One region of the Shewanella sp. KCT genome, then DNA from elsewhere that is predicted to be linked to it. Evidence: predicted binding sites of a transcription regulator. Region 1 holds the regulator's gene; each other region holds the start of a gene.
What was found. Region 1 encodes sigma-54, which starts transcription at its own class of promoters, with help from an activator protein. Its sites were predicted from a motif close to GTTGGCACGNNNNTNGNNT; they were not measured.

Region 2: fliE (flagellar hook-basal body complex protein FliE) is a predicted target of sigma-54. The motif match lies at 3,245-3,263, and genes of this name have one in related genera.
Region 3: AYI87_RS08530 (YggN family protein) is a predicted target of sigma-54. The motif match lies at 1,460-1,478, and genes of this name have one in related genera.

Annotation. Positions count from the first base shown of each region.
Region 1 covers NZ_LVDJ01000008.1:160,436-166,063, forward strand. Annotated here, with positions in the region: gene rapZ (RNase adapter RapZ) at 1-745, opposite strand, end outside; gene ptsN (PTS IIA-like nitrogen regulatory protein PtsN) at 742-1,185, opposite strand; gene hpf (ribosome hibernation promoting factor) at 1,188-1,475, opposite strand; gene AYI87_RS13105 (RNA polymerase factor sigma-54) at 1,506-2,993, opposite strand; gene lptB (LPS export ABC transporter ATP-binding protein) at 3,128-3,859, opposite strand; gene lptA (lipopolysaccharide transport periplasmic protein LptA) at 3,856-4,401, opposite strand; gene lptC (LPS export ABC transporter periplasmic protein LptC) at 4,388-4,945, opposite strand; gene kdsC (3-deoxy-manno-octulosonate-8-phosphatase KdsC) at 4,942-5,493, opposite strand; gene AYI87_RS21235 (KpsF/GutQ family sugar-phosphate isomerase) at 5,495-5,628, opposite strand, start outside.
Region 2 covers NZ_LVDJ01000017.1:49,868-55,495, reverse strand. Annotated here, with positions in the region: gene fliH (flagellar assembly protein FliH) at 1-67, opposite strand, end outside; gene fliG (flagellar motor switch protein FliG) at 67-1,110, opposite strand; gene fliF (flagellar basal-body MS-ring/collar protein FliF) at 1,103-2,800, opposite strand; gene fliE (flagellar hook-basal body complex protein FliE) at 2,859-3,191, opposite strand; gene AYI87_RS18850 (sigma-54-dependent transcriptional regulator) at 3,391-4,734, opposite strand; gene AYI87_RS18845 (sensor histidine kinase) at 4,727-5,628, opposite strand, start outside.
Region 3 covers NZ_LVDJ01000004.1:337,865-343,492, reverse strand. Annotated here, with positions in the region: gene AYI87_RS08535 (LysR family transcriptional regulator) at 1-208, opposite strand, end outside; gene AYI87_RS08530 (YggN family protein) at 554-1,384, opposite strand; gene glsB (glutaminase B) at 1,695-2,609, opposite strand; gene AYI87_RS08520 (YggL family protein) at 2,609-2,932, opposite strand; gene trmB (tRNA (guanosine(46)-N7)-methyltransferase TrmB) at 2,963-3,679, opposite strand; gene mutY (A/G-specific adenine glycosylase) at 3,963-5,021, shown strand; gene AYI87_RS08505 (oxidative damage protection protein) at 5,024-5,302, shown strand; gene AYI87_RS08500 (YceI family protein) at 5,378-5,628, opposite strand, start outside.

The DNA of each region.
Region 1 (5,628 bases):
CGGTGCAGCCGATGGCGATGGTGAGGTAGCTGCGGTTGTTGCGCTCCAGGTGTGGTAACCAGGTTTCCAGCAGGTTTTCGATCTGCCAGATGAACTTGTTGACCAGGGGCTGCTGACTCAGAAACTGCTGCACAGGCTCATCCAGGCCGGTCAGAGGCCTTAGCTCAGGTTCCCAATGGGGATTGGGCAGGAAGCGCACGTCAAACATGAAGTCGGCTTCGGTCGGCATGCCATATTTAAAGCCGAAGGACTCGAAGTTGATCACCAGCTCCTTGTCGACCGTGCCCAGCAGGATCTCACGTACCTTGTCGCTCAACTCATAGATGTTGAGGTTAGAGGTGTCGATATAGTGATCCACGAGTTTGGCGATGGGGTCGAGCAGCTTGCCCTCGAGCTGAATTGCCTCCTTGAGGGAGACCTTAGAGCGTGACAGCGGGTGTAGTCTGCGGGTCTCGCTATAGCGCTTGAGCAGTACATTGTCGCTGGAGTTCAGGAAGAAGCTTAAGATTTCGGTATCTTTGGGGAGCTTGGCCAGCTGCTTTTCCAGCTGGATCTCTTCGCTGGGCATGTTGCGTACATCGACGCTGATGGCCACGAGATCGCTGCGTCCCTTGAGCTGCTCCAGCAGGGACTCCATCATCTGCAAGGGCAGATTGTCGACACAGTAGTAGCCTAGATCTTCTAGGACCCTGAGTGCGACGGATTTTCCCGATCCTGAGCGTCCGGATACCAAAACCAATTTCATTGGGTGATCACCTGATAGAGTTCGGATTCGTCTTGGGTCTTTCTTAGCTGCTTCATGATCGCCTTATCATTGAGCTTCTCGGCCATAGCGGCCAGGGTGCTAAGATGTTGCTCGCATTGATCTGCGGGCACCAATAACGCAAAAAGGATATCGACGGGCTGATTGTCAATGGCATCGAATGCGATTGGTTCAGCACATTTCACCAGTACGGCCACGGGTTGATCTATGTTAGTCAGCCGTCCGTGAGGAATCGCGATACCATTGCCTATACCTGTGCTGCCCATTTTCTCTCGAGCCAGAAGGCTTTCAAATATTTCTTGAGAGGAGAGGGTGGGGTACTGGACAGCGGCTAAGTCGCTGATAAGCTCCAGTACCTTTTTCTTACTGCCCGGAGTGGCGCAGGTGGTGCACTCCGGCCGCAGGATGGTACTCAGTTCCATCGTTAATGTTTAGTAAGCTTCTCTTTGTGTTTAATGACCTGACGATCGAGTTTGTCAATCAGGGAGTCTATCGCGGCATACATGTCCGCATGTTCGGATGTTGCGAACACTTCTCCGCCACGGAGATGTAACTTTGCCTCAACCTTCTGTTGCAACTTTTCGACATTTAATACAACGTGCACATTATTGATCTGATCGAAATGACGTTCAAGCTTTGTGAATTTCTCTTCGATGTAGCTTCGTAGAGATTGGGTGATCTCGATATGGTGCCCAGTCAGGTTTATTTGCATAAAGATAGTCCTCCAGTTTCCAGGTTTGTTTTATAAGCTCTTGCGCTGATTCGAGGGCGGTATAAGCATTGCCTCGCGATACTTGGCAATGGTGCGTCTAGCCACCTTAATACCCTGTTCGGCCAAGAGTTGAGCCATCTTGCTGTCGCTCAATGGCTTTTTCTGGTTTTCCGCAGCAACCAGCTTCTTGATGAAGGCACGTATTGCTGTTGAAGAGCACTCTCCGCCATCGTCGGTACCGACGTGACTGGAGAAGAAATATTTAAGCTCGAAGATCCCTCTCGGGGTATGCATATATTTTTGCGTGGTCACACGTGAGATGGTGGATTCATGCATCTCCACCGCCTCGGCGATGTCGTTCAGTACCATGGGCTTCATCGCCTCTTCGCCAAATTCGAAGAAACCTTGCTGGAAGTCGACGATACAGTTGGTCACCTTGAGCAGGGTCTCGTTGCGACTCTCCAGGCTCTTGAGGAACCATTTGGCTTCCTGCAGGTGACCGCGAATAAACTGGCCGTCCGCCTGACTCTTAGTGCTGCGGGCCATGGCGGCATACTGTTGGTTGACGTTGATCTTGGGCATGCTGTCTGGGTTGAGCTCGACTACCCAGCGTCCCTTCTTCTTGGTGACGGTCACATCTGGGATCACGTACTCGTCGCGGCTGGCGGTGATGGCGAGCCCTGGACGGGGATTCAGGGTCTGGATCAGGGCGATGGCATCCCTCAGCTCATCTTCCTTGAGCTTGGTCTTGCGCATCAGCAGGCGGAAGTCGCGTCCGGCGATGAGATCCAGGTGTTCCTTGATCAGCATGCGGGCGTTAGCGATGTGCGGCGTGTCGTCACTGTATTGGGCCAGCTGGATCGTCAGACATTCGCTGAGGTCGCGGGCCGCCACGCCAATAGGGTCGAAGTGTTGTACCCGTTTGAGCACCGCCTCGACCTCGTCGAGTTCGATCTCAGGGTCGCCCATGGCCTCGAGAATATCTTCACAGGTCTGGGTGAGGTAACCGCGCTCGTCGATAGCGTCGATGATGGCGGTAGCGATGGCCAGGTCGTTATCGGAAAAAGGGGTCAGGTTCTTCTGCCATTCCAGGTGTTCATACAGACCTTCGCTGGTCTCGCCCTGAAAAGGCATGTCGTCGTCGCGCATGGCGCCCGAGCTTGAGTTTGGCGAGGCGGTGTAGACCTCATCCCAGGTGGTATCCACCGGCAGCTCGTCAGGCATAGAGTCTTGAGTCAGGGCATCTGAGGTCTCGACCCCTGAGTTATCCTGGCTCGAATCCAGCTCTATCTTGTCGTCGTACTTGCTGTCGAAGCTGTCGCTGACGCTATCGTCTTGCAGCTCGATGCTGGCGCTCTCCTGCTCTTCATCCAACTCCAGTAGCGGGTTGGATTCTAATGCCTGCTGGATCTCCTGCTGCAACTCTAATGACGACAACTGCAACAGACGTATGGCCTGCTGTAGCTGGGGCGTCATGGTGAGATGCTGACCCATTTTGAGCTGAAGTGACGCTTTCATCGTACTGCTATTCCCTTGTTTCTAATTATAAAATGAGAAAGCTCTGGCTATATGTGCCGGACAAATATATCGGATAGTTCCTAAGGCCACAATTAACGCGTGGTTTTTCCTCTGTGGCCCCATTATAAGATTAACTATAGCTTGAATTGTTCACCTAAGTACACTGCTCGTACTTGCTGGTTGTCTAAGATTTCGGCGGGTGTGCCCTCGGCGATCAGATTACCATGGCTGACGATATAGGCTTTCTCACAGACATCTAATGTTTCGCGCACGTTATGGTCGGTGATCAACACCCCCAGGCCGCGATTCTTGAGCTGCTCAATGATCTTCTTGATGTCGATTACCGAGATGGGATCGACCCCGGCGAACGGCTCGTCGAGAAGAATAAACTTAGGGTTGGCGGCCAGCGCTCTGGCGATCTCCACCCGGCGACGTTCACCGCCCGAGAGCGCCATGCCGTGGCTGTCACGGATATGGGTAATATGAAACTCTTCCAGCAGGTGTTCCAGCTCCTCTTCGCGGCCATCGTTATTAAGATCGCTGCGGGTCTGGAGCACGGCCATGATGTTGTCCCGCACCGAGAGCTTACGGAAGATACTGGCTTCCTGAGGCAGGTAGCCTATGCCTTTGCGGGCGCGTAGGTGCATGGGGTCTAGCGTCAGGTCGTCATCGTCGATAAAGATGCGGCCCTTGTCGCTCTGTACCAGGCCGACGACCATGTAAAAGGTAGTGGTCTTGCCGGCGCCGTTTGGCCCCAACAGGCCGACGATCTGCCCGGTCTTTACCGTGAGGCTCACGTCTTGGACAACGGCACGACTCTTATAGCTCTTGGCGAGGTTCTCCGCCTTCAAGATCAGGTCTGTCATTGTTTTTCCTGTTCTGGTTTCTTCTCGGGCTTCTGCTCTGGCTGGATCTGTTCCTGATAGTTCTCAGGCTGAATGATGGTGATCACTCTGTCTTTGCCTGTGCTCTCGGCGATCAGCTGTTGCTGCTCTATGTTGTAGCGGATCTGCGAACCCGTGACTTGGCTGCCTTCCTGTTCCAGGGTGGCGTCGCCGATCAGTGTCAGGGTGCGGCTGGAAAGCTCGTAGCGGATCTCCTTGGCGCTGGCCGAGGCGGGGCGGCCATCTTCCATCACCTGAGAGTAGGTGGCCGGGTTGCCGGTAGCGATCAGTATCTTGCCGCTGTTCTTCTCTTTGCTGAAGGCACGCAGCTCACTGGCCAATATCTTGATAGAGCCTTGGGTGACCTCGACCGGACCGTGGAAGATGATCTGGTTGTTCTTAATGTCGGCTTCCTGGCTGGCGGCTGAGATCTTAACCTCTTGCAGCAGGTCGTTCACCTTGGCATGGGCGCCAATACTGACCAGGGGCAGCAGGCCCGCAAGAATAAGGCTATTTAGTTTCATATGTTCCTTCTACCTGACTCGTCAGTTTGATATTTTGGGCGTTGAGATCGGCATATAAGCCTTCCCCCGTGATGAGAAAATCACGCCCTGTGATCCGAATGCTTCTGTCGGATGTCATAATCATAGTATTGAGATCCAGCTCCAGATAGGTGGTCTCTATGGTCTGAATCGGTTCCTCTGGGCTAATGGCATCAATGATAACATTATTTTCCAGGGTGACCCGTCCGCTATTTTTGTCCAGTGTGCCCTTGGTGGATCTCAGGCGCCACTGGGCATCGCCGTTGTCGGGGTAGACCAGATAGATGGGCTGGGTAAAGTAGGTCTGGTTGCGTTCGGCGTAGTGTTCCATGTGACTGGCCGATACGCGACTGTTGATACCACCCTCATCATTGTATTGCACGCTCTTGAGATCCCGGACTATGTAGTCGGGACGATCGACATTATCCAGGGCCAGCTCTTCGCTGCCCTTTTTCGACTGAACCTGCCAATAGAGGATCAGTGCTGTGCCGAAGAAGGCGATGATCGCCAGCGTGACTCTGTTCATATGCTCATTCCGTGGGCTGAGGCAAACTTATCCTGGCTGAGCAGGATGAGATCCGTCAGTTCACGCAGCGCGCCGTGGCCGCCCTTGATATGGGTAACCATGTCGGCGTGTTGGCGCACATAGGGATGACCGTCGGCCACGCACACAGACAGGCCAACCTGCTCCATCACGGGCAGATCCACCATGTCATCGCCGATATAAGCAACTTCCTCTGGCGTCACCTTATAGAGGTTAAGCAGCTCCTGATAAGGCTCGAGTTTGTTGTCAACCCCCTGGTAGATGTGGGTGATACCCAGGGCCGTCATGCGATCTTCCACTATCTGCGACTTGCGCCCCGTGATGATGGCCACCGGAATATCGCTGGTCAGCAGCGAGCGGACGCCATAGCCGTCGCGGGTATGGAAGGTCTTGAGTTCGTCGCCCGAGTTACTCATATAGACCAGACCATCGGAAAACACGCCGTCGACGTCGCAGATCAAGAGCTTGATCTGTTTGGCTTTTTGCCAGACAGCGTCGGTTATCGGGCCGTAGAAACCTTGATGTGCCATGTTAGATCACCCCCGCCTTGACCATGTCCAGCATGTTGAGTGCACCAATCGGCTTCTGCTGCTCGTCGGTGACAATCAGGCCGTTGATCTCTTTCTCGTCCATCACCTTGAGGGCCTGGGCGGCTAAGATGCCTT
Region 2 (5,628 bases), on a different contig from region 1:
TAAAATCGGCTTGTGTGCTTTGTACGCCTTGCCCCTCTTGGGGCTTCTTGTCACCAGACATGGTCATTAGAGGAACTCTTCTCCGCCGCTACCACCTAGAATGATCTCACCGGCATCGCTTAAGCGACGAGCAATAGAGAGGATCTCCTTCTGAGCCACTTCCACTTCGCTGATCCGTATTGGCCCCATGGCCTCGAGATCGTCTTTAAGCAGCTCGGCAGCACGCTTGGACATGTTGCCGAGGATCTTCTCTTTGAGTTGATCGTCTGCCCCCTTGAGGGCCTTCATCAACACATCCTGCTGCACTTCACGCAGCAAGGTTTGAATACCCATGTCGTCGACATCTGCCAGGTTTTCGAAGACAAACATCAGATCTTGGATCTGCTGCGCCATCTCTTCGTCGGTCTCGCGCAGCGTCTCCATCAGCTGGCTTTCGACGCCAGTATCCAGGTAGTTCATGATGTTGGCCGCTGCCTTCAGGCCGCCCATCTTCGCTGCCTGTGCGCCGCCCTGACCGGCAAACTGTTTCTCCATGATGTCGTTAAGCTCTTGCAGCGCCGCCGGTTGTACCTCTTCGAGGTTGGCGATACGCATCATCAAGTCGAGACGGGTATTTTCCGGTGCCTGAGCAAAAATTTCGGCGGCCTGATCCGGCTCGAGATAGGAGAGCACAATCGTCTGGATCTGCGGGTGTTCGTTCTGAATGATGGTGGCCACCTGACGGGCGTCCATCCACTTGAGTGACTCTAGGCCCTTTGCACCACCACCCATGATGATCTGCTCGATAAGATTACCCGCCTTATCTTCACCCAGGGCGGCGGTTAGGGCATTACGCACGAACTCTTCGCTGTTAAAGCCGATGGAGGAGTATTTCTGTACCTCCTCCAGAAACAGCTTGTGTACGCCTATCACCTTGTTTTGGCCGAAGTCTTTCATGGCCGCCATGGCCATACCCACCTTTTGCACCTGCTTAGGCTCGAGGTGTTTTAAGATTGACGCGGCGTCGGCTTCGCTAAGGCTGAGTAGCAGGATGGCTGTCTTCTCGATACCGGTCAGATCTTTGGTATTGAACTCACCGTTAGCTGTGTCGATCTCTTTGTCTTTACTCATTTTCTTGTAACCATCCCTTGACGACTTGCGTAGACAACTCAGGCTCGTTGGCCACCAATGCACGTATGGCCTTTATCATATCATCGTCTTTATGCAGATCCGGTATCAAAATTGACCCATCATCGGCGTAGCTGTATTCCGCATCGGGACGATTGAGCATGCCAAGGGTATCGGCGGCATACTGATCCTCAATCTCCGCTAACTCATCACCCAAAGATGGCGCATCCGGCATCTTCTGACCATCTGGGTAGATAAGGCGCTTGAGCATAGGGCGCACCACGAACAGAATAAGCACCAGGATGATTAGACCGCCCATCACCAGCTTGATGGCTCGCCAGAACCAAGGCTCCTCGTAGATGGCCAGCGCCGGCGCCTCTTCCACCAGTTGATCCATGAAGGGAACTGTGACCACCTCTATCATGTCGCCGCGTTGGGTATTGAAACCTACGGCCCCTTCTAGCAGGCGGCGAATGTTGCTCAGCTCCTGCTCTGTGCGAGCGACCCGGGTCACCTGACCGTCTTCACCGGCAGGTCCCGTCTTGAAATCGACCGCCACCGACACGCTAACCCGTCTGACCACCCCCACCTGCTGGCGGGTATGGCTGATGGTGGTGTCTAGCTCATAGTTACGGGTCGCCTCCTTGTGGCTGGAACCCGGCAGGGTCTGCTCCTGAGTGCTAGTGCCGGTGGCCTGCTGAGGAATATTGGCTTCCATCGGCGGCTGGTTGCTCAGCGCACCGGCGATGCCACCTGTGCTGGCGCCGGTAGAGTTATTCTCAACCGTCATCTCGCTGCGCACCGCGGGCAGATCCGGGTTATAACGCTTGGCGGTCTGCTCGACCGAGGTGAAGTCCATGTTCACGTCGACCTGGGCGGTAAAGTTTTCCGGCCCCAGAATCGGCATCAGAATCGATTCAATCTTGCTGCGGTATTCGGCTTCTTTCTGCTGCACCAGCTCGAGCTCGCGTCTGGCTCTGGCCGAACCTGCAGTTTGACTGCCTGAGTTTAGCAGGCGACCGTTAGCGTCGGTCACAGTAACCCGAGTCGGCTCGAGACCGTGCACCGCCGAGGCAACGATATCTACGATGGAATCGACCTCCTCCTGACCCAGACCGCCACGGCGGGTATTAACCACCACGGTCGCGCTTGGCTTGGAGCGATTACGGGCAAACACGTTCTCTTTAGGAATGGCCAGGATCACCTTGGCGCGACTGACGCTCTTTAACTCTTCGATGGTGCGCGCCAGGTTTTGCTCCTGACTGTTTTTGAGTCTGGCGGCCTCCATGCGTTGGCTCACGCCAAAGCCGCTGTCTTTAGAGAGGTAATCGTCACGGTTAGGTGAATTATCGATACCGGCGCGGCTCAGCATCATCTTAACGTCTTGGTACTGATCTTCCGGCACCTTAAGCACGTCGACATCGATCTGATAGTTGACCTTGTTCTTGTCCAGCACATCAAGGACCTGCACCATCTCCTGGGTATCCATCTTACCCAGAGGGCGGTATTCGGGCTCCTGGGCCCACAACATGACGAAGACGGCCAACGCCAGACAGATAGCCAACGCCAGGATCATGGTGATCTGTCTGAGCATGTCGACACCGCCAAACATACCGCCGCTTGGCTTATGTTCTTCTTGTACGCCGCCTGCCAACATATCCTGTGTTGTGCCAGCGCCAGTTCCGACTACCATATCTGTGCTCACGATAAATACCTGCCGTTATCTTTCTTAATCTTTAGGGAGTCCATGCCTAGACAGGCATACTCATGATCTCTTTGTAGGCTTCCACCAGCTTGTTGCGCACCTGAACGGTGGCCTCGAATGCCACGCTGGCCTTCTCTCTGGCGATCACAGTATCTGACAGGGTCACCCGGGTATCGCCCATATCCAGACGTGTCTGCAGCGAAGATGAGGTGGCCTGCAGCGCATTGACATTGCCCACAGCTTCAGACAAGAGGCTACCAAAGTCGCTACCACTGGTGTTCGCCACCTGCTGGGTGATATTAGGCGTGATCCCATTAGGCTTAATTTCGCCCGTGAGTGTCTGCATCTCTTGCAGTAATGAATTGGCACCTATCTGCATCTTGGCCTCCGCTATCGTCGTGAAATTGACGAAATCTATTCTTATTCAGACCAATGCAATATGTTTGCCAAAAATAGAAAAAGCCGACAAACCCAGATTATTGGGTGTCGGCTTCAAAGAGTTCAGGTGAGATATGCTGGCTCTAAAGCAACGGTTTGCTTCCTTCACTAACGCAAATAGACCAAAACGGTTACGCCTATCAGGCAGGGATCTGAATGCCCATGTCGCGCATACGCGCCATCTTATATCTCAGGGTGCGGGCGCTGATCCCCAGCTTTTCGGCTACCTGCTTGCGGCTGCCGTTACACTGATTGAGGGTCTCTAGGATGATCACATGTTCCTGTGCCTTGAGCTCATCCCCCAGCCCCTCGGGCTCGGCGATCTTTTCACTCTCAAAGGTGGACTCCAGCATCACATCCTGAGTATCGATGACGATATCCTTGGCGCAGATGGTGTCGCCTGACTGTAAGATCAGGGCGCGCTGAACCACGTTGTCCAGCTCTCGCACGTTGCCCGGCCACCTGTGGCCCAATAGACGCCTGCTTGCCTGATCGTCCAGGCTTGGCGCCACAACTAAACCGGCAGCCTTGGCATGACGCAACACCAGGTGTCTAGCAAGTGGCAAGATATCCGCCGGGCGTTGATGCAGCGCCGGCCAAGTCAGCGGGAACACATTGATGCGATAATAGAGATCTTCCCTAAAAGCGCCTTTGGTCGCCATCGCCTTAAGGTCACGGTTAGAGGTCGCCAGCACTCGCACATCGAGTTTGATCGTCTTACGGCCGCCGAGTCGCTCGACTTCCCGTTCCTGTAATACCCTGAGCAGCTTAGCTTGCAGCCCCAGATCCATCTCGGAGATCTCATCGAGCAGCAAGGTGCCGCCCTGAGCCTGTTCAAACTTACCGGGACAGGCCTGATAGGCCCCGGTAAAGGCCCCCTTCTCGTAGCCAAACAGTGTGGCTTCGAGCATGTTTTCAGGAATTGCCGCACAGTTGATTGCCACAAACGGCTCGCTGGCACGCTGGCTGTGTTGATGAATATAGCGGGCAAGCACCTCTTTACCCGAGCCACTCGGCCCCATGATCATCACGGAAGCATCGGACTGAGCCACCTTCTGTGCCAGCGCCAGGAGCGCCAGGCTGCGCTCATCGGCCACCACAGGTTGATCTTCGATAAGCTTAGGTTTGAGATAACGAGACACCTGGTTGAGCAGGACCTCTGGCGCGAAGGGTTTCGCAAGATAGTCCACCGCGCCGAGTTTAATGGCGCTTACTGCACTGTCTATGGTGGCAAAAGCCGTCATCAATAAGATGGGCACCTGGGCGTTATGCTGCTGAAGATAGTTCACCAGCCCTAGGCCGCCTATCCCCTCCATCTGCACGTCGCTGATCACCATGTCGAATTCCTGGCCCTTGAGCGCGACGATGGCCGCCTCGGCCGATTCCACATCGACACATTCATACTGCGCCAGCAACAAGGTATCGACTAGGGCTTCGCGCAGCGCCGCATCATCTTCAACGAGTAATATCTTGGCTTCAGCCATGGCTTACCTCCAGCCCAGAATCGGCCGAAACAACCGGCAGGTTAAACGAGGCGCGACATCCCTTTCCCGCGATACAATTGAGTTGCAAGCGGCCCTGATGATTTGCCACAACCGTCTGCACTACCGCTAAGCCCAGACCAGTCCCTTGGGCCTTAGTGGTGAAGAAAGGCTCTAACACCTTCTCCTGCATGTTGGCATCGAGCCCCTTACCGTTGTCGACTACCTCGAAGGCGACAGTCCCTGCCTCGTCTTGGGCATTAAGCCAGATCTGACTGGCCCCGGCCTCGATACTGTTCATAACAAGATTGTTGATCGCCGAGCTGAGCGCCGCCGGATTAGCCTTAAAGCGCAAGTGAGTGTCTAGCTTAAGATGCAGTTGGCAACCCTTACGCTCGGCGATAGGTTCGCAGTTGGCCATCACGCTACTCATCACCTGCCGCATGTTGCAAACTTCGGTCAATTCCTGCTGACGCCCCTTGGCCATCAGCAACATGTCATCCACCTGTTGCGACAGTTCGTTGAGTCTGTCGATAAGCTTGCCCTGAAAACGCTCCCTTGAGGCCTGGGTCAGCTTAGGGCTCCCCAGGTTCGCGGCGTAGAGTAGGGCCGCCGACAAAGGTGTTCGCACCTGGTGGGCAAGGCTGGCCACCATCTTACCTAAGGCCGAGAGGCGTTGCAGATGTGAGAGATTCTTCTGCAGCAGACGGGTTTCGGTCAAGTCGGTCAAGACGATTAGCTGACCAGGCTCGGGCGTTAGCGGCGTAATCGCCAGCTTAACCCGACGACCGTTCTTCAACGAGACCTCATGACCGTCGTCATCTTGGGGCGAAAAGGCACGGTTGATCACCTGTAACCAGCGCATGCCCGCCAGGGGCTGCCCTAGCAATTGCACGG
Region 3 (5,628 bases), on a different contig from region 1:
CCTGGGCATAAAGCAGCTGTCCGGCCTCGGTTAAACTCAGACTCCGAGTGGTACGCTGTATCAGCTGAACACCTAATTTATGCTCAAGGTCGGCAACCTGAGTACTGACCTTTGATTTAGAAATCCCCAATTTTCGCGCGGCAGAGCTAAAGCTCCCAGCGCGAGCAACATGAGTAAAAATTGCAATAGGTTCTAAAAGTTCTAACATTTAAATAGCCTTAAGGTGTTTGCGACCCTATAAATACCAATTATAAATCATAGAGATACCTCCTAAGTGCGAAGTTATCCCCTTGACTATGCAGATTATTTTAAGAGTAGAGTCAGACTGTTAGCCATTTCGTTATCGAAATTTCGCCAGCATTGTTATTATTTTTTACAAGTATACCAAAGATTTGCTCTTTGATTCTAATACCTATTTTCTAGCCACTATACACCCAGTTAGGAGTGGAGGAAAAGTCATAACAAATGCAGGCCCAGAATAAAAAAAGCCCTGCACCCAAGGTAAGTGCAGGGAAATGTGGATGTTGCTATGCCAGAGGAAATCGTTTGCGGGCTATTCCCGCAGGGTTTGTTGCTTAGCGCTCACCAGTGGATAGTCACGTAGGGCCGGGACTTCGCTGCGCATCTGAGACTCTAGAGCCGCCAGCTGCTGGAAGTTGTCACACAGCTTATCGGCGCGCGCCTCGAGATCTGTGGCCTGCTGTTCAATCTGGGCTTCGATATCGTCGCCCACCTTGTCCATCTTGGCCGAGAAGGCGTTCATCTTCTCCTCGAAACTCTCGCCGTCGCCCTTCATCATCTCGCTACCCAGAGTCATCATCATGCTGCCGATAGAGCTCTGCACCAGCTGCTCCATCTCTTGCTCGAACTCTTTGCCAAAGGTGTCTTCGATAGAAGATTCGGTGGCGCCCAGGTAGAACTTATCGCCATTTTGGTAAGCAACCTTGTCGATGCGCTTCGACATGCCATCCATCATCTCATCTATCTTGGCTCCGGCGGCGTCACCCAGCAGCGGCGTGAGCGCCATGCTCACGGCGGTAGAGGCTATATCGACTGTGTCATGCACCACGTCGATCACCTCAGGAAGCTGCTTTGACACCTCACCGGCATATTGATTAACCAACGCCTGCTGCTTGTCGTTTAGCTCCACCTTGTCACCATTAACGTAGAGACGGCCAAGCTCGATGCGATACACTTCTTTCTTCGCCTCACTGACCACCAACTTGCTAGGTTCGACGGAAACATCGTAATTGAGGCTCACCTCGCACTGTTTGTCATCCCGTCCAAAGGAGATGTGGTTATCTTTATCTTCACCGGCCCAGGCGGCGCTGGTGGTGGCAAGTACAAAAGCTGTCAGTCCAAGAGATGCGGTCAATTTCTTCATATTCTTATTCCTTAAGTCATCGAAAATCACATGATGAGAAGCTTAAGGTGCACCATGTGTCGTTGATGACTAACAATACAGGTATCGTGCCAACTTTAACTAATTGAATATAATCAATGGGTTAGATAAAAATGACGATATATACCAAGACTATAAGTCGGCTATGGGCTAACAAAAGTAAAGCCTTCAACCAGTTTTTAGTAAATTTCACCATCGACGCGAATACAACTAAGACATGAAAAGTAGAATGCAGAGAAAGATAAAAACAAAGCAAAGAGTTAAATGAAAGAGCGCCTAATCAGGCGCTCTGTTAGAAGATAGAACGGCCCAGGGCTTGGGAGAGTTTCTCGAGTGCGGCGGTGCCCGCCAGAGAGTTACCGTTCTTATCTAGCTCGGGTGACCAAACACAGATGCTCATATCGCCCGGGATCACGGCGATGATGCCGCCGCCCACGCCGCTCTTACCCGGCATGCCGACCCGATAGGCAAACTCACCCGCACCATCGTACAGACCAGATGTGGCCAGCAGGGCGTTAAGCTTACGTGTCTGTATGGGCGAGACCACCTGCTCTGCCGAGAGGCTCTGGCCTCGATTGGCCAGATAGAGCATGGCTTTGGATAGATCGGCGCAGCTCATCTTCAGCGCGCAGTAGTGAAAGTAGTTTCTCAGCACCCTATCGACATCGTTATTAAAGTTGCCGAAGGACTTCATCAGGTAAGCGATGGCCGCGTTACGGGCGCTGTGCTCATATTCAGAGGCCGCGACACGCTTATCATAAATCACATGGGCGTTGGCGCTCAGCTTTCTGACCACCTCGAGCATATGATGCTTAGGCGCGCCGAGGCGGCTCTGCAACAGATCGGCGATGATCAGAGCGCCGGCGTTGATAAAGGGATTTCTCGGCACTCCGCGCTCGAGCTCTATCTGCACCAGGGAGTTAAAGGACTGCCCCGAGGGCTCCTTGCCGACGCGGGACCAGATCTCGGCCTCCTCATACAGGGTCAAAGCGACCGTGAGGCTAAAGACCTTAGAGATACTCTGGATCGAAAAGGGCTCGAGATAGTCTCCAGCCCCTATGGTTTGACCATCGATTGTGGTCACGGCGATCCCAAGCTTGGTAGGGTCCACCTCGGCCAGGGCGGGAATATAGTCGGCAACCTTGCCCTTTCCCAGCAGAGGACGCACCTGCTCGATAATGGTCTCGAGCAGGTCCTTCTGTGGCATTAGTTCCACCAGATATCGTAAAGCTCGCTAACCACGACATCTTTCACCGGCTGACTCTTCCAGAAGTCACTCACGGCTTGCCTGTCTTCTTCGGTGCACTTGCCGATAGTTTGAGTGGCGATGATGCCTTCCCACTCTTTATGGCCGCCACCGTGGAAACCCAGCTTTCTCACCTCGATCACCTGGTCGATAAACTGATCGACGATAGCATCGATCTGCTCTTCGCTTACCGAATCATCGAAGGTCCAATTCACATCGAAGCCGAACTCTTGAAACTCATCAATGCGTAATTTTTTACGTAAACGACGACTACGTGTTGCCATGTGTATTCCCTCTTTTTATAGAAATTAAGCTTACTCGGTACGCTCGAACATCAGATCCCAGACGCCATGCCCTAGACGATGGCCCCTGGCCTCAAACTTGGTCAGCGGACGATGATCGGGACGGGGCACAAAGTCGCCATCCTGCGCCTGGTTCTTATAGCCAGGCGCCGCGCTCATCACCTCTAACATGTGCTCGCTATAGTTTTCCCAATCGGTCGCCAGGTGGAACACACCACCTATCTTAAGGCAGCGGCGAATAAGCTCGGCAAATTCCGGCTGAACGATACGGCGCTTATGATGACGCTTCTTGTGCCAAGGATCTGGGAAGAATAGCTGTACTCTGGCCAGGCTGCCGCTTTGGATGCTGTTTTCCAACACCTCGATGGCGTCGTGGTGGAACACACGCAGGTTGGTGACGCCGGCCTCAGCCGCATCAGCAAGACAAGCACCTACGCCAGGCTTGTGAACTTCGATACCGATAAAGTTAAGCTCGGGAGCCGCCTTAGCCATCTCAACCAGTGAGGCGCCCATGCCGAACCCTATCTCCAGCACGGTATCGGCTTCGCGGCCAAACACCTTGACCAGATCCAGAGGCTCGGGCGAGTAGTCCAATCCCATCACAGGCCATTGTTGCTCCATCGCCTGCGCCTGGCCCTTGGTCAAACGTCCTTCTCGTAAAACAAAGCTTCTCACTTTGCGAAGGTATTTACCCTCTTCGTTAAACTCTGCGGTGGTCACTTCGCTCATTATTTTTCAGCCTCAGATCTGCCATTGGTTGGCCATATAGCGCCGAGAAAAAGTCAGCGTCAAGCGACTCTAGGCTCGACTCACAAACTCATATGATCCCACGGGATCCTGACACTTATATGATTGGAAAATTATAAAAAGAAGGGCATTATCCAAAGTTACTGCGCTAAGGCAAGCCCTATGTTGCCAAAGTATACCAATTATCCCACGGCGTGCGAGCCATGGCGCCCTTGAGATGCCATTTTGGTTGAGAAAAACCTTGCCCCTCTATAGACTGAGCGCCATGAAAACAGAGCAATTTCACCAGCGCATCGTCACCTGGTACGACAAACACGGACGCAAGCATCTTCCCTGGCAACAAGATAAGACCCCCTATAAGGTTTGGGTGTCCGAGATCATGTTGCAGCAGACTCAAGTCGCCACCGTTATCCCTTACTTCGAAGCCTTTATGGCGCGTTTCCCCACTATCTTGGACTTGGCAAGTGCCGAACAGGATGAGGTGCTGCACCACTGGACCGGCCTTGGCTATTACGCCAGGGCGCGTAACCTACATAAGAGCGCCCAGCTGATCGCCAGCGACTATGATGGTGTGTTCCCAACCCAGTTCGAGCAGGTACTCGCCCTGCCGGGCATTGGCCGCTCGACCGCTGGGGCGGTACTCTCACTCTCTCTTGGGCAGCATCACCCCATATTAGATGGCAACGTCAAGCGAGTGCTTGCCAGGCACGGCGCCATCGCCGGCTGGCCCGGTAAGCGCGAGGTGGAGGAGCAGCTATGGCAGCTCACCAACAGCCTGACCCCTAAGACAGGCGTAACCCAATATAATCAGGCGATGATGGATATTGGCGCCAGTATCTGCACCCGCTCTAAGCCCAGGTGCGAGCTCTGCCCCGTCGCCATCGACTGTAAGGCGCAGCTGATGGGCCGCCAGACTGAGTTTCCCGGCAAGAAACCGAAGAAGACGATTCCGGAAAAGCTCGGCTATATGCTAGTGATTAAAGATGACGATCGGGTGCTGATGAGCAAACGCCCACCGGCTGGGATCTGGGGCGGGCTCTGGTGCTTCCCACAGTTTGACAGCCAGGAGGCGCTCGAGGAGTTTGCCGAAACAAAAGGGCTTACACTCGAAAGTCAGGAGCCGATAGACAGTTTTCGTCACACCTTCAGCCATTTCCATCTGGATATCAGCGCCTTTGTGGCACACCAGGCCACAAGCGCACATGAGATCATGGAAGAGAGCGCCTCTCTCTGGTATAACATAGCCAAGCCACCCAAGGTTGGTCTGGCCGCCGCCACAGAGCGGATCCTCACCAACTTAGGTTCAGTATCAAATAAGGAGTAATCATGGCGCGTACAGTGAACTGCCAGTATCTTAAGAAAGAGGCAGACGGCCTAGCCTTTCAGCTCTACCCGGGTGAACTCGGTAAGCGAATTTTTGACAACATCAGCCAGGAAGCCTGGTCACTCTGGCAGGCCAAGCAGACCATGCTGATTAATGAGAAGAAACTCAACATGATGAATGTTGACGATCGCAAATTCCTCGAAGAGCAGATGGTTAACTTCCTGTTTGAGGGCAAAGAGGTCGAGATCGAAGGCTATGTGCCGCAAAAAGATGACGAGTAATAGATAGCTCGCTCTATAAAAGTAAAAAGCGCCAATGGGCGCTTTTTCTATAATGGGGACTTGCTTAAGCAGTCACTACTGACGAATGCCTTCTACCACGAGATCTAGGGTCACATGGCTGGACGCGGGACCCAGATCCATCTTGATATCATAGTCCTTCAAGGCAAATTCAGTCTGGCCGACGAAACCGGCGCGGTAGCCACCCCAAGGGTCTTGTCCCTCACCAATAAACTTTGCATCGATTGCCACAGGCTTAGTCACCCCGTTAAGGGTCAGCATGCCATTGAGCACAAACTTGCCGTCACCCAGCTCTTTGACCGAGGTCG